DNA from 3 places in the Erwinia sp. AK-PDG3-5 genome. Region 2 is predicted to be linked to each of the others. Evidence: predicted binding sites of a transcription regulator. Region 2 holds the regulator's gene; each other region holds the start of a gene.
What was found. The regulator LexA, encoded in region 2, represses DNA repair genes until DNA is damaged. The targets are predictions, from matches to a motif close to TNCTGTATGTACATACAGNA.
Positions count from the first base shown of each region.

Region 1: a site for LexA is predicted at 1,384-1,403, ahead of AC1UKS_RS12620 (metal-dependent hydrolase). Genes of this name have one in related genera too.
Region 3: a site for LexA is predicted at 1,501-1,520, ahead of umuD (translesion error-prone DNA polymerase V autoproteolytic subunit). Genes of this name have one in related genera too.

Region 1 is NZ_CM165967.1:2,741,588-2,744,865, forward strand. It holds gene AC1UKS_RS12610 (YniB family protein) at 1-385, opposite strand, end outside; gene hxpB (hexitol phosphatase HxpB) at 556-1,227, shown strand; gene AC1UKS_RS12620 (metal-dependent hydrolase) at 1,422-2,012, shown strand; gene AC1UKS_RS12625 (L-cystine transporter) at 2,177-3,278, shown strand, end outside.
Region 2 is NZ_CM165967.1:4,422,184-4,425,461, forward strand. It holds gene dinF (MATE family efflux transporter DinF) at 217-1,539, opposite strand; gene lexA (transcriptional repressor LexA) at 1,659-2,267, opposite strand; gene AC1UKS_RS20690 (diacylglycerol kinase) at 2,384-2,743, opposite strand; gene plsB (glycerol-3-phosphate 1-O-acyltransferase PlsB) at 2,872-3,278, shown strand, end outside.
Region 3 is NZ_CM165967.1:2,034,293-2,037,570, reverse strand. It holds gene AC1UKS_RS09370 (HD-GYP domain-containing protein) at 98-1,279, opposite strand; gene umuD (translesion error-prone DNA polymerase V autoproteolytic subunit) at 1,537-1,956, shown strand; gene AC1UKS_RS09360 (D-2-hydroxyacid dehydrogenase family protein) at 1,967-2,920, opposite strand; gene AC1UKS_RS09355 (TetR/AcrR family transcriptional regulator) at 3,048-3,278, shown strand, end outside.

The sequences.
Region 1 (3,278 bases), 1.7 Mb from region 2:
TCGCATTCTCCAGGATCACCTGATCCTCAATCCCTTCACGCAGATGGCGCGACTGTCGCCACATTCTGGCGCCGGAAGCCTGTAAGGCCAGCCCGACGAAGATCAGCCAGTAGACAATCCAGAAGGTGACGTTGCTGCCGTGATTAAAATCGGGCTGCGGTGAATTATTCCAGAACGCATTAAGGAACCCGGTGTTGAAGCGGATCATATCGATCATCACATGGGAGAAATCCTGCATCACCGCATTAATCCCTTCGCGCTTTTCCCGGCTCTTCTCGAGGAAGGTCATCAGTGAAATCAGCGTTGAAATGAGCGCCGGAATAAAAATAATCCAGCCAGCGACTCGCTTGAGGATCGCGACCCGGCCAGCTTGTTGATAAGTCATGCTTTCTCCTGACTAAGGTTTGAGGTGATAAGTTTACCTTCAGGTAGCGAAATGTGCCTGAAAAAAGTCGTCATGTCGCGTTAAAAGGGGAAGAACCGCCGCAAGCGGGACAATGTTGTCGGTGAAAGCTTCATGCTATGGTGAGGTAAATTTTCAAAAGGAGCCGCAAAATGTCCTATTCCCGCCCCGTCCTTGCCGCCATCTTTGATATGGATGGCCTGCTTATTGATTCTGAACCGCTTTGGGATCAGGCTGAGTTGGACGTGTTTTCCACGCTGAATATCGATTTGACCCGTCGGAATGAGTTGCCCGATACGCTGGGTTTGCGCATCGATCAGACCGTCAGAATGTGGCATGAAGCGCTGCCGTGGAGCGGCCCCTCACAGGAAGAAGTTACCCAGCGGATTATTGCCCGCGCGCTGCATTTAGTCGAAGACAGCCGGCCTCTGCTGCCGGGCGTGGAGCAGGCATTAAAGCTGTGCAAAGCCGAGGGCTTAAAGATCGGCCTGGCGTCCGCTTCACCGCTGCATATGTTGAATCGCGTGCTGGAGATGTTCAATCTGCGCGACTACTTTGACGTGATTGCCTCTGCTGAAGCCCTGCCTTACAGCAAGCCACACCCCCAGGTTTATCTGGATGCCGCCGCCGGATTAGGGGTAGACCCGCTGAATTGCGTCACCTTAGAAGATTCGATTAACGGTATGGTGGCAACCAAAGCCGCCCGCATGCGTTCAATCGTTATCCCGGCGCAAGAACATGCTGATGATGCCCGCTGGTCGCTGGCGAACGTTAAGCTGGCTTCACTAAACGAACTGACCTCTGCGCACCTGCACGGCAGGTAATCCACATCCGGAGCCGGTTTTCTGCCGGCTCCGGTCTGATTTATCGGTCGAAATCGCCCGCGCCACCTCCTCTCTGCTGTTAACCCCTTCAATAACGTAAAAATAGTCATCATTAGTTACAGGGTAACGTATAGTTTCTACTGTATATATCCCCTATACTGTATACATCGACAGTTCAGCAGCCAGGTGTTCCCATGACGGCCGAAGGCCATCTTATTTTTGCTATTGCCAGTGCCATCTTTGCCAAACGCGCCGACCTGACGCCGGAACTGGCTAACGGCGACTGGTGGCATATCGTGCCTGCGACACTGCTGACCTGCCTACTGCCGGATATCGATCACCCTAAGTCTACCCTGGGGCAACGCTTCAGATGGATTTCGCAACCTGTGGCGCGCGTGTTTGGGCACCGCGGTTTTACCCATAGCCTGCTCGCGGTTCTGGGTGGCGTGGCGCTATTCCATTTGAAGGTGCCAAAAGACTGGGTGATCCCCGCGGATGTGTTTCAGGGATTAGTACTGGGATATTTAAGCCATATCGCCGCCGATATGCTGACCCCTGCCGGCGTCCCTTTATTGTGGCCCTGCCGCTGGCGTTTTCGCCTGCCGCTGTTGAGGAGCCAGAAAGGCAATCAGTTAGAGCGCGCGTTATGCCTCGCACTGGTGGGTTACGCCATGTGGTTTCCGCAGGGAATGCCCCCCTTTGGTGCGTCCGGCTGGCCCGCGCAAATGGTTAATTCGGTTCAGAGCGGCATGAACCGGCTGATAAACTCGCAAAGTGCCCATTAAACCCCCAATTAAACGCAAATCGTTATAAGCCATATTTTTTGGATATATGGCAGCACCAGTTTGAGCTGATACCATTCACGCACGTGTCGTACTTGGTACGCGATAAAAATTATCTGAAGCTTACCGGCGTAGGGAATTACGCCATATTGACTGGAGAATTGGGGATGAACCTTCCATTACTCGCTAACCTGGCCGCGTTTGTTGCCCTGTTAGTGATCCTCGCCAAAACCGGCGGCAGCCACTGGAGCCTGTCGAAAAAAGTCCTGGTGGGACTGGTGCTCGGCGTACTGTTTGGCCTGGGCCTGCACACCATTTATGGCTCTGACAGCCCGGTGCTGAAAGAGTCAATCAGCTGGATTAACATTGTCGGCAACGGCTATGTGCAACTGCTGCAAATGATCGTGATGCCGCTGGTCTTCGCCTCGATCCTGAGCGCGGTTGCCCGTCTGCATAATGCCTCGTCGTTGGGCAAAATCAGCGTGCTGACCATCGGCGTGCTGCTATTTACCACCGCTATCTCCGCGTTAGTAGGGGTGTTCGTGACCTGGCTGTTTGGTCTGAATGCCACCGGCCTGGTGCAGGGTGTTCAGGAAACCGCGCGCCTGGCTGCGTTGCAAAATAACTATGTGGGCAAGGTGGCTGACCTCTCCACGCCTCAGCTACTGCTCTCCTTTGTGCCGAAAAACCCGTTTGCTGATTTGACCGGCGCAAGCCCGACCTCAATTATCAGCGTGGTGATCTTTGCCGCCTTCCTCGGTGTAGCTGCTCTGCATCTGCTGCGCGACGACAAACCGAAAGGCGAACGCGTGCTGGCTGCCATTGACGTGCTGCAGGCATGGGTCATGAAGCTGGTTCGTTTGATCATGAAGCTCACGCCATATGGCGTGCTGGCGCTAATGACCAAAGTGGTTGCCAGCTCCAACGTGAACGACATTATCAAGCTGGGCGGCTTCGTGGTGGCGTCTTACCTCGGTCTGGCGATCATGTTTGCGGTACACGCGCTACTGCTGTCGGTGAATGGCGTGAATCCGCGCCGCTTCTTCCGTAAAGTCTGGCCGGTGATTACCTTCGCCTTCACCAGCCGTTCCAGCGCGGCCACCATTCCGCTGAGCGTTGAAGCACAGACGCGTCGTCTGGGCATCCCGGAATCCATTGCCAGCTTCTCAGCCTCGTTCGGTGCCACCATTGGCCAGAATGGCTGTGCGGGACTCTACCCAACCATGTTGGCAGTGATGGTTGCGCCAACCGTGGGCATCAATCCCTTTG
Region 2 (3,278 bases):
CACAGCTTTAGGGATTTCGTCTTTGCAGACCACACAGCAGCAACATAAAACGCTGCTTAACTGCTTAACGTACAGATAATTGTAGTAGATGATGGCGAGTTTGCCCGTAATGGCGAAAGATAAAGCCACATTTTTAGCTAAAAGTGACAGCGAAAAGTGAAAAAAGGCAGGGAGATCAGCAGATAACGAAGCGGCAGGTGGGTGTAACGAATTATTTCAGCCCGCAAACCAACTGTTGTTGCGCCAGTGCCTGCGCCAGATGAGCCACAACGTCAGCCCACGCAGCAGCAGGAACACGGTAACGGCCAGCCACAGACCATGGTTGCCTAACGCCGGCACGGTGAACAGCGTCGCGCCGTAGCCCAGTGCCGCAATCAGCATGCCATTGCGCATTTCACTGGCGCGCGTAGCACCAATAAACATGCCATCCAGCAGATAACACCAGACCCCGCAGACCGGCAGGACAATCTGCCAGAACAGATAGGTGTCAGCCTGCTGCTGCAGCTCAGGGATGGAGGTCAGTAAGGCAACAATATGCGTGCCGGTCAGTCCATAGATAATCGAGAAGGCCAGCGCCACCAGTCCTGCCTGACGGCAGGCCGCGTGCCAAATCAGCAGCAACCTTTTTGCGTCCTTTGCCCCATAGGCTTCGCCGGAGCAGGCTTCTACCGCATAGGCAAAGCCGTCCAGCGCGTAAGCGGTGAAGGTCAGGAACATCAGCAATACGGCGTTGACGGCGACGACCTCACTGCCCAGCCGCGCCCCCAATATCGTCAACGAAACAAAGCACAGTTGCAGCAGTAAAGAGCGCAACATAATGTCGCGATTCAGCCGCAGCAGCCGGCCGAAATTGCCCTGCCAGGCGGTTTTCAGCATCGGCAGCGAAATGCCCCGCAGTTTCAGCACCCGCCAGACCATCACCAGCCCAATCGCCAGCGTGACGTATTCTGCAATCGCCGTGGCCGCCGCCGCACCCTGTACGCCCCAGCCCAGCCCCATCACGAACCACAGATCCAGCACGATGTTGACCAGGTTTCCCACAACCAGCAGGATCACCGGTGCACGGGCATACTGTACGCCCAGCAGCCAGCCCAGTAATACCAGGTTGGCAAGCGTCGCAGGTGCACTTAACCAGCGGATATTCATGAACAGGGTGGCCTGATGCAGCACGGCAGGATCGCCACCCACGACAGAGAGCGCCAGGTGGTTAAGCGGGGATTTCAGCAGAATGAACAGCAGGCCAGCCGCCAGGGCAATCAATAGCGGTTGCATCAGTGCACGTGCCAGCGCAGGTTTATCACCCGCACCAAAGGCCTGCGCCGTTAATCCGGTGGTGCTCATCCGCAGGAACAGCAGCAGCATAAACAGGAAGCTGGTCGCGGTAGTGCCCACGGCAACGCCGCCGAGGTAGGAAGGACTGTCAAGGTGACCAATGACCGCGGTATCCACCAGGCCCAGCAAGGGCACGGAGATATTCGACAGGATCATTGGCAGCGCCAGCCGCCAGAGTTGGTTATCTGAGGGAGAAAATAATCGCATGGTCATCCACTGTGCGACTGGCTTAAAAGCATCACGCAAGCTGAATATGCCAGTCAATAAGGCATACAGCTTACCAAAAGAGAAACGCGCCGCGAAAGCAGCGCGTTAAGGTCAGGCGTTTACAGCCAGTTGCCGTTGCGGATTACACCGACGGCCAGACCTTCAATCGACAGGGTCTGCAAGCGCAGATCGACCACGATCGGTTGGAATTCGCCGTTTTCAGGCAGCAGATGCACGATATTGCCCTGCTTTTTAAGGCGCTTTACCGTCACCTCATCGTCAATGCGCGCTACCACGACCTGGCCGTTACGCACATCCTGAGTCTTGTGCACAGCTAACAGATCGCCGTCCATAATCCCGATATCTTTCATCGACATGCCGCTAACACGCAGCAGGAAGTCGGCGCCCGGCTTGAACAGTTCAGGATCCACCTTGTAGTGGCCTTCAATGTGCTCTTGCGCCAGCAAAGGTTCACCTGCGGCGACACGGCCAATCAGCGGCAACCCTTCCTCTTCTTCCATCATCAGACGGATACCGCGAGAGGCGCCGGAAACAATCTCGATCACGCCTTTACGTGCCAGCGCTTTGAGATGCTCTTCAGCCGCATTCGGGGAACGGAAACCGAGCTGTGCAGCGATTTCTGCCCGCGTCGGTGGCATGCCGGTCTGGTTAATGTGGTCGCGTATCAGGTCATAGACCTGCTGCTGCCTTGCAGTTAGTGCTTTCATCCCGCCCCCTGGTTGTTTATACAGTCAGCTGTGAGTATATACAGGTATTTGTGCGTTGAAAACCTAAAGATGCGGAAAAAACAGCAGTTTGTCAGATTATGGAAAACGCGCCGTAATCAGGGAATTAGCAGCATTACCCAGACGAAAACAGCGAGTAATATCGTCAGCAAGACGGCAGCGGAGCCCATATCTTTGGCGCGACCCGATAAAGGATGCATCTCGCTGCCAATGCGGTCGACCACCGCTTCCAGCGCGCTGTTAAGGATTTCAACAATGATCACCAACATCACCGACCCAATCAGCAGCACCCGGGTGACGGCGTCCACATCCAGCCAGCACGCCACAATCACCGCGACAATGCCGGCCACCGCTTCCTGGCGAAAAGCCGCTTCGTTTTGCCAGGCGGCGCGTATTCCTTTCCACGAATAACCGGCTGCATTAATGATGCGAGTCAATCCGGTGACGTTATTTGCCATAATCAGGGAACCCTTTGAGATGTTTAACGTCAATGTCTGGGTGGCGCACATTTTGCAACACCACAGATCTCACTGGCGCTTTCTGGTATGCTTGCGGCGCTTTGCTAACAAGAGGCTTCATGGTATCTATGTCAGGTTGGCGTAACTTATATTATAACTTATTGAATTTACCAGTAAAATTCCTGGTAAAAAGTAAAGCGATTCCCGCCGAGCCGGTTTCCGAGCTGGCGCTGGATACATCGCGCCCTATTATGTATGTGCTGCCTTATGATTCAAAGGCCGATCTGCTGGCGTTGCGTGAGCAATGCCGTAAACAGGATCTGCCCGATCCTTTAGATCCGCTGGAAATCGACGGTACGGTTTTGCCACGTCATGTGTTTATCCATGACGGCCCACGCGTATTCCCCTATTTCGTGCCTAACGTCGAATCGGTAAAACTGTTCCACGAATACCTCGATTTGCACCGCAGCAACCCGCTGCTGGACGTGCAGATGGTGCCGGTATCCGTGATGTTTGGCCGTGCACCAGGCCGCGA
Region 3 (3,278 bases), 2.4 Mb from region 2:
ATAGGAGAAAGGCGAAATGTTTAGCGGAAATGACTCGGAAAAACTGTGAGTGACAGGGGTAAGGGTTCAGGCGGACCGATCCGCCTTTGCCCGACCCTCAGGCTACCGGCTTCATCCACAGCGCATCAACATTGATGCCGTGCCAGTTAGTGGACTCTTCCGGGCCGGTAATGCTGTCCCAGCAGAAGCGATCGGCGAGGTCGACGATCTCCGGTGACAGCCTCTGGTTGGTGACCAGTGAATAGAAGACGCAGACTTTGGGTTGCAGCAGTGAGCCTCCACCCGGTTCGGCGACCACCGCAATGCGTCCTGAGGCGAGACGCACGGTGGAGCCCACCGGATAGATGCCCACCGCCTTCACGAAGGCGAAGAACACCTTGCGGTCGAAGTGCCCTTCCCAGCTGGCCATTTGGTGCATGGCGCTGGCCGGATTCCAGCCTGCTTTATAAGGCCGGTTAGAGGTGACCGCATCATAGACGTCGCAGACCGCCGCCATCCGCGCCAGCAGCGAGATTTTTTCACCGGCCAGGCCATGCGGATAGCCGCGTCCATCGAATTTTTCATGGTGGTGTAACGCCACGTCCAGCAGATCTTCGCCGCCGCCGCTTTTCCGCAGCAGCGCTTCGCCAATCACCGGATGCTGTTTCATGATGTCGAACTCGGCGTCGGTCAGCTTGCCGGGCTTGTTGAGGATATCCAGCGAGATCCCGGCTTTACCCACGTCATGCAGCAGCCCGGCGGTTCCCGCCCGCCGCACCTGCTCTTCTTCCAGCTGCAGCTGCCTGGCCAGCGACACCATCAGCGCGCAGACGGCGACCGAATGCAGATAGGTGTAATCATCATGGGTTTTCAGCCGCACCACGCTCAGCAGCGCGGCAGGATGTCGGCTGATCGAACCGCCGATTTCATCCACCAGCGGCAGCGTGCTGACAGTGTCGATGGTACGTCCCAGCCGGGCATCGCTGAACATATCCATTACCTGCCCTTTGGCATTCAGGCAAATCGCCTGCGCCTGCTCAACTTCTTGATGCATGCTGATGGGACCACGCGGCACGTCCGCCTGGTCTTCTTCAATCTCTGTGTCTGTTTCGTCCGGCGCCCGCCCTTTAGACAGATCGATCCAGACTTCTTTAATGCCGTTTTCTGCAATCACCTGGATCTGCAGATTGGTGGTCAGCAGCATGTCGTTGTGGACGAGCGGATGCTTGAGCCAGAAAACCTCCAGCTTGTGCACATACATCCCAACGCGCAGCGCCTGTACCTGAATTCGCCTGATCATCCTGTGCCTCTTTGCCAGTTCCTCCATTCAGCACAGGTATCGGCCTTGCCTGAAAAAGCTTCAGTGAATGCGGCGGCTGACCGCATCTTTTACTTAATTTTTACATTTACGCAGGCCGCGTATTCGCCACGTTTTTTCAGGCAGAAACTAAATTCCTCAGCAGAACAAGCGCGTAGGTTTTTACGCTGATTCAGCGGTTGATTGCCAGCACGGATTGATAATACTGTATATAAACACAGTAACATTGAGTCATCATTATGCACATGCACCAACTTGTTGTTTCTCCGCGTCCTCTCACCATCCCGTTGTTCGTTGAACGGGTCGCCTGCGGGTTTCCCTCGCCGGCGGCCGATTATGTGGAATCGCGGATAGACCTGAATGAACTGCTGGTCAGCCATCCCAGCGCGACCTACTTTATCCGTGCGGCGGGAAATTCGATGATCGAGGGTAATATTAACGACGGCGATATGCTGGTGGTAGACAGCTCGTTAAAGCCTCAGCATGGCGATCGGGTGATTGCCGCTATTGATGGCGAATTCACCCTGAAGAAATTGCAGCTGACGCCTTCGGTGAAGCTGCTGCCGATGAATCCCAGCTACGCCGCCATCGATATCGACGACGAAGCCGGGCTGAGCGTGTTCGGCGTGGTGACCTTTATTATTTATGCGGCGCGCTGAGAGAGTGAACTCAGGGGTTAATCACCTGTGACCGATCGCCGGCAAAAAAGCGGGTGAGGTTGTCGAACGCCACGCGAAAATAGGCCTCGTAGCTGGCTTGCTCGACGTAACCGAGGTGCGGCGTACAGAGCACGTTCGGCATCTGCAACAGCGGCGAGGCCGGATCGTACACCGGCTCCTGCTCGTAGACATCCAGCGCGGCCAAGCCCGGACGCCCCTGGCCCAGCGCATGCAGTAGCGCACCCGGCGCGACCAGCTCGGCCCGGCTGGTATTCACAAACAGCGCATCCGGTTTCATCGCCAGCAGATCGGCCTCGCTAATGCTGGCTTCGGTTGCGTCGACCAGTCGCAGATGGACAGACAGAATATCACTGGTGGCAAACAAGGCGGTGCGATCGGCAGGCACGCTGTGACCATCGCGCCGCGCTTCCTCGCGGGCGCGTTCGCTGCCCCATACCTGCACCTGCATATTGAAAGCACGGGCATAGCCGGCAATCAGCTTGCCAATTTTGCCGTAGCCAAGAATGCCGAGGGTTTGCCGGTTAACTGCCCTGCCGATCTCCGTTTGCCAGCGTCCGGCGGCCATGGCATTCACCGAGGACACCAGCTTACGGCGGGAGGCCATTATCAGCAGCCAGGTCAGTTCTGCAGGCGCCACCGGCGAGCCCGTTCCTTCCACCACCGCCACGCCAGCCCGCTGACAGGCCGCCAGATCGATATTGCGCGCGACTTTGCCCGTCTGACTGATCAGCTTAAGTTGAGGGGTTTGTCGCAGAAAAGCGGCATCGATCTGCGTTCGTTCGCGGATCAAAATCAGCGCCTCGGCCGTCGCCAGCACCTCGCTGGCATGCGGATCTGGCAGGTGACCCAGCGCGCGGCACTGAAAGGCCGGATTATCGTGCAGGAAACTAAGCTGAGCGGTTGCCCGCTGATAATCATCCGGTATCGCAATACGTATCACCACGATCTTCTCCTGAGGCTGACGAGGTGCCTATCAGAATAATGCGCGATGGGCTGCTGAGCGAGAACTCTCTTGCCAGTTATCCCGCTCTCTGGCATTTTGGAAGCAATCGTTCCCTTATTGGATACTTATGAACAACGCATCCCTTCTGCCGCAGCACAGCAAAGAGCGCGGCCGCCCACGCGAGTTTGATACCGACCTGGCGCTGGACAACGCCATGCTGGTGTTCCGGGAAAAAGGCTTTCACGCCGCCTCGATTGCGGAATTGGGCGAGGCAATGAACCTGACCGCAGGCAGCATCTATAAGGCGTTCAAGGATAAACGCACGCTCTTCCTGCAGGTTTTTGAGCGTTACACCTCG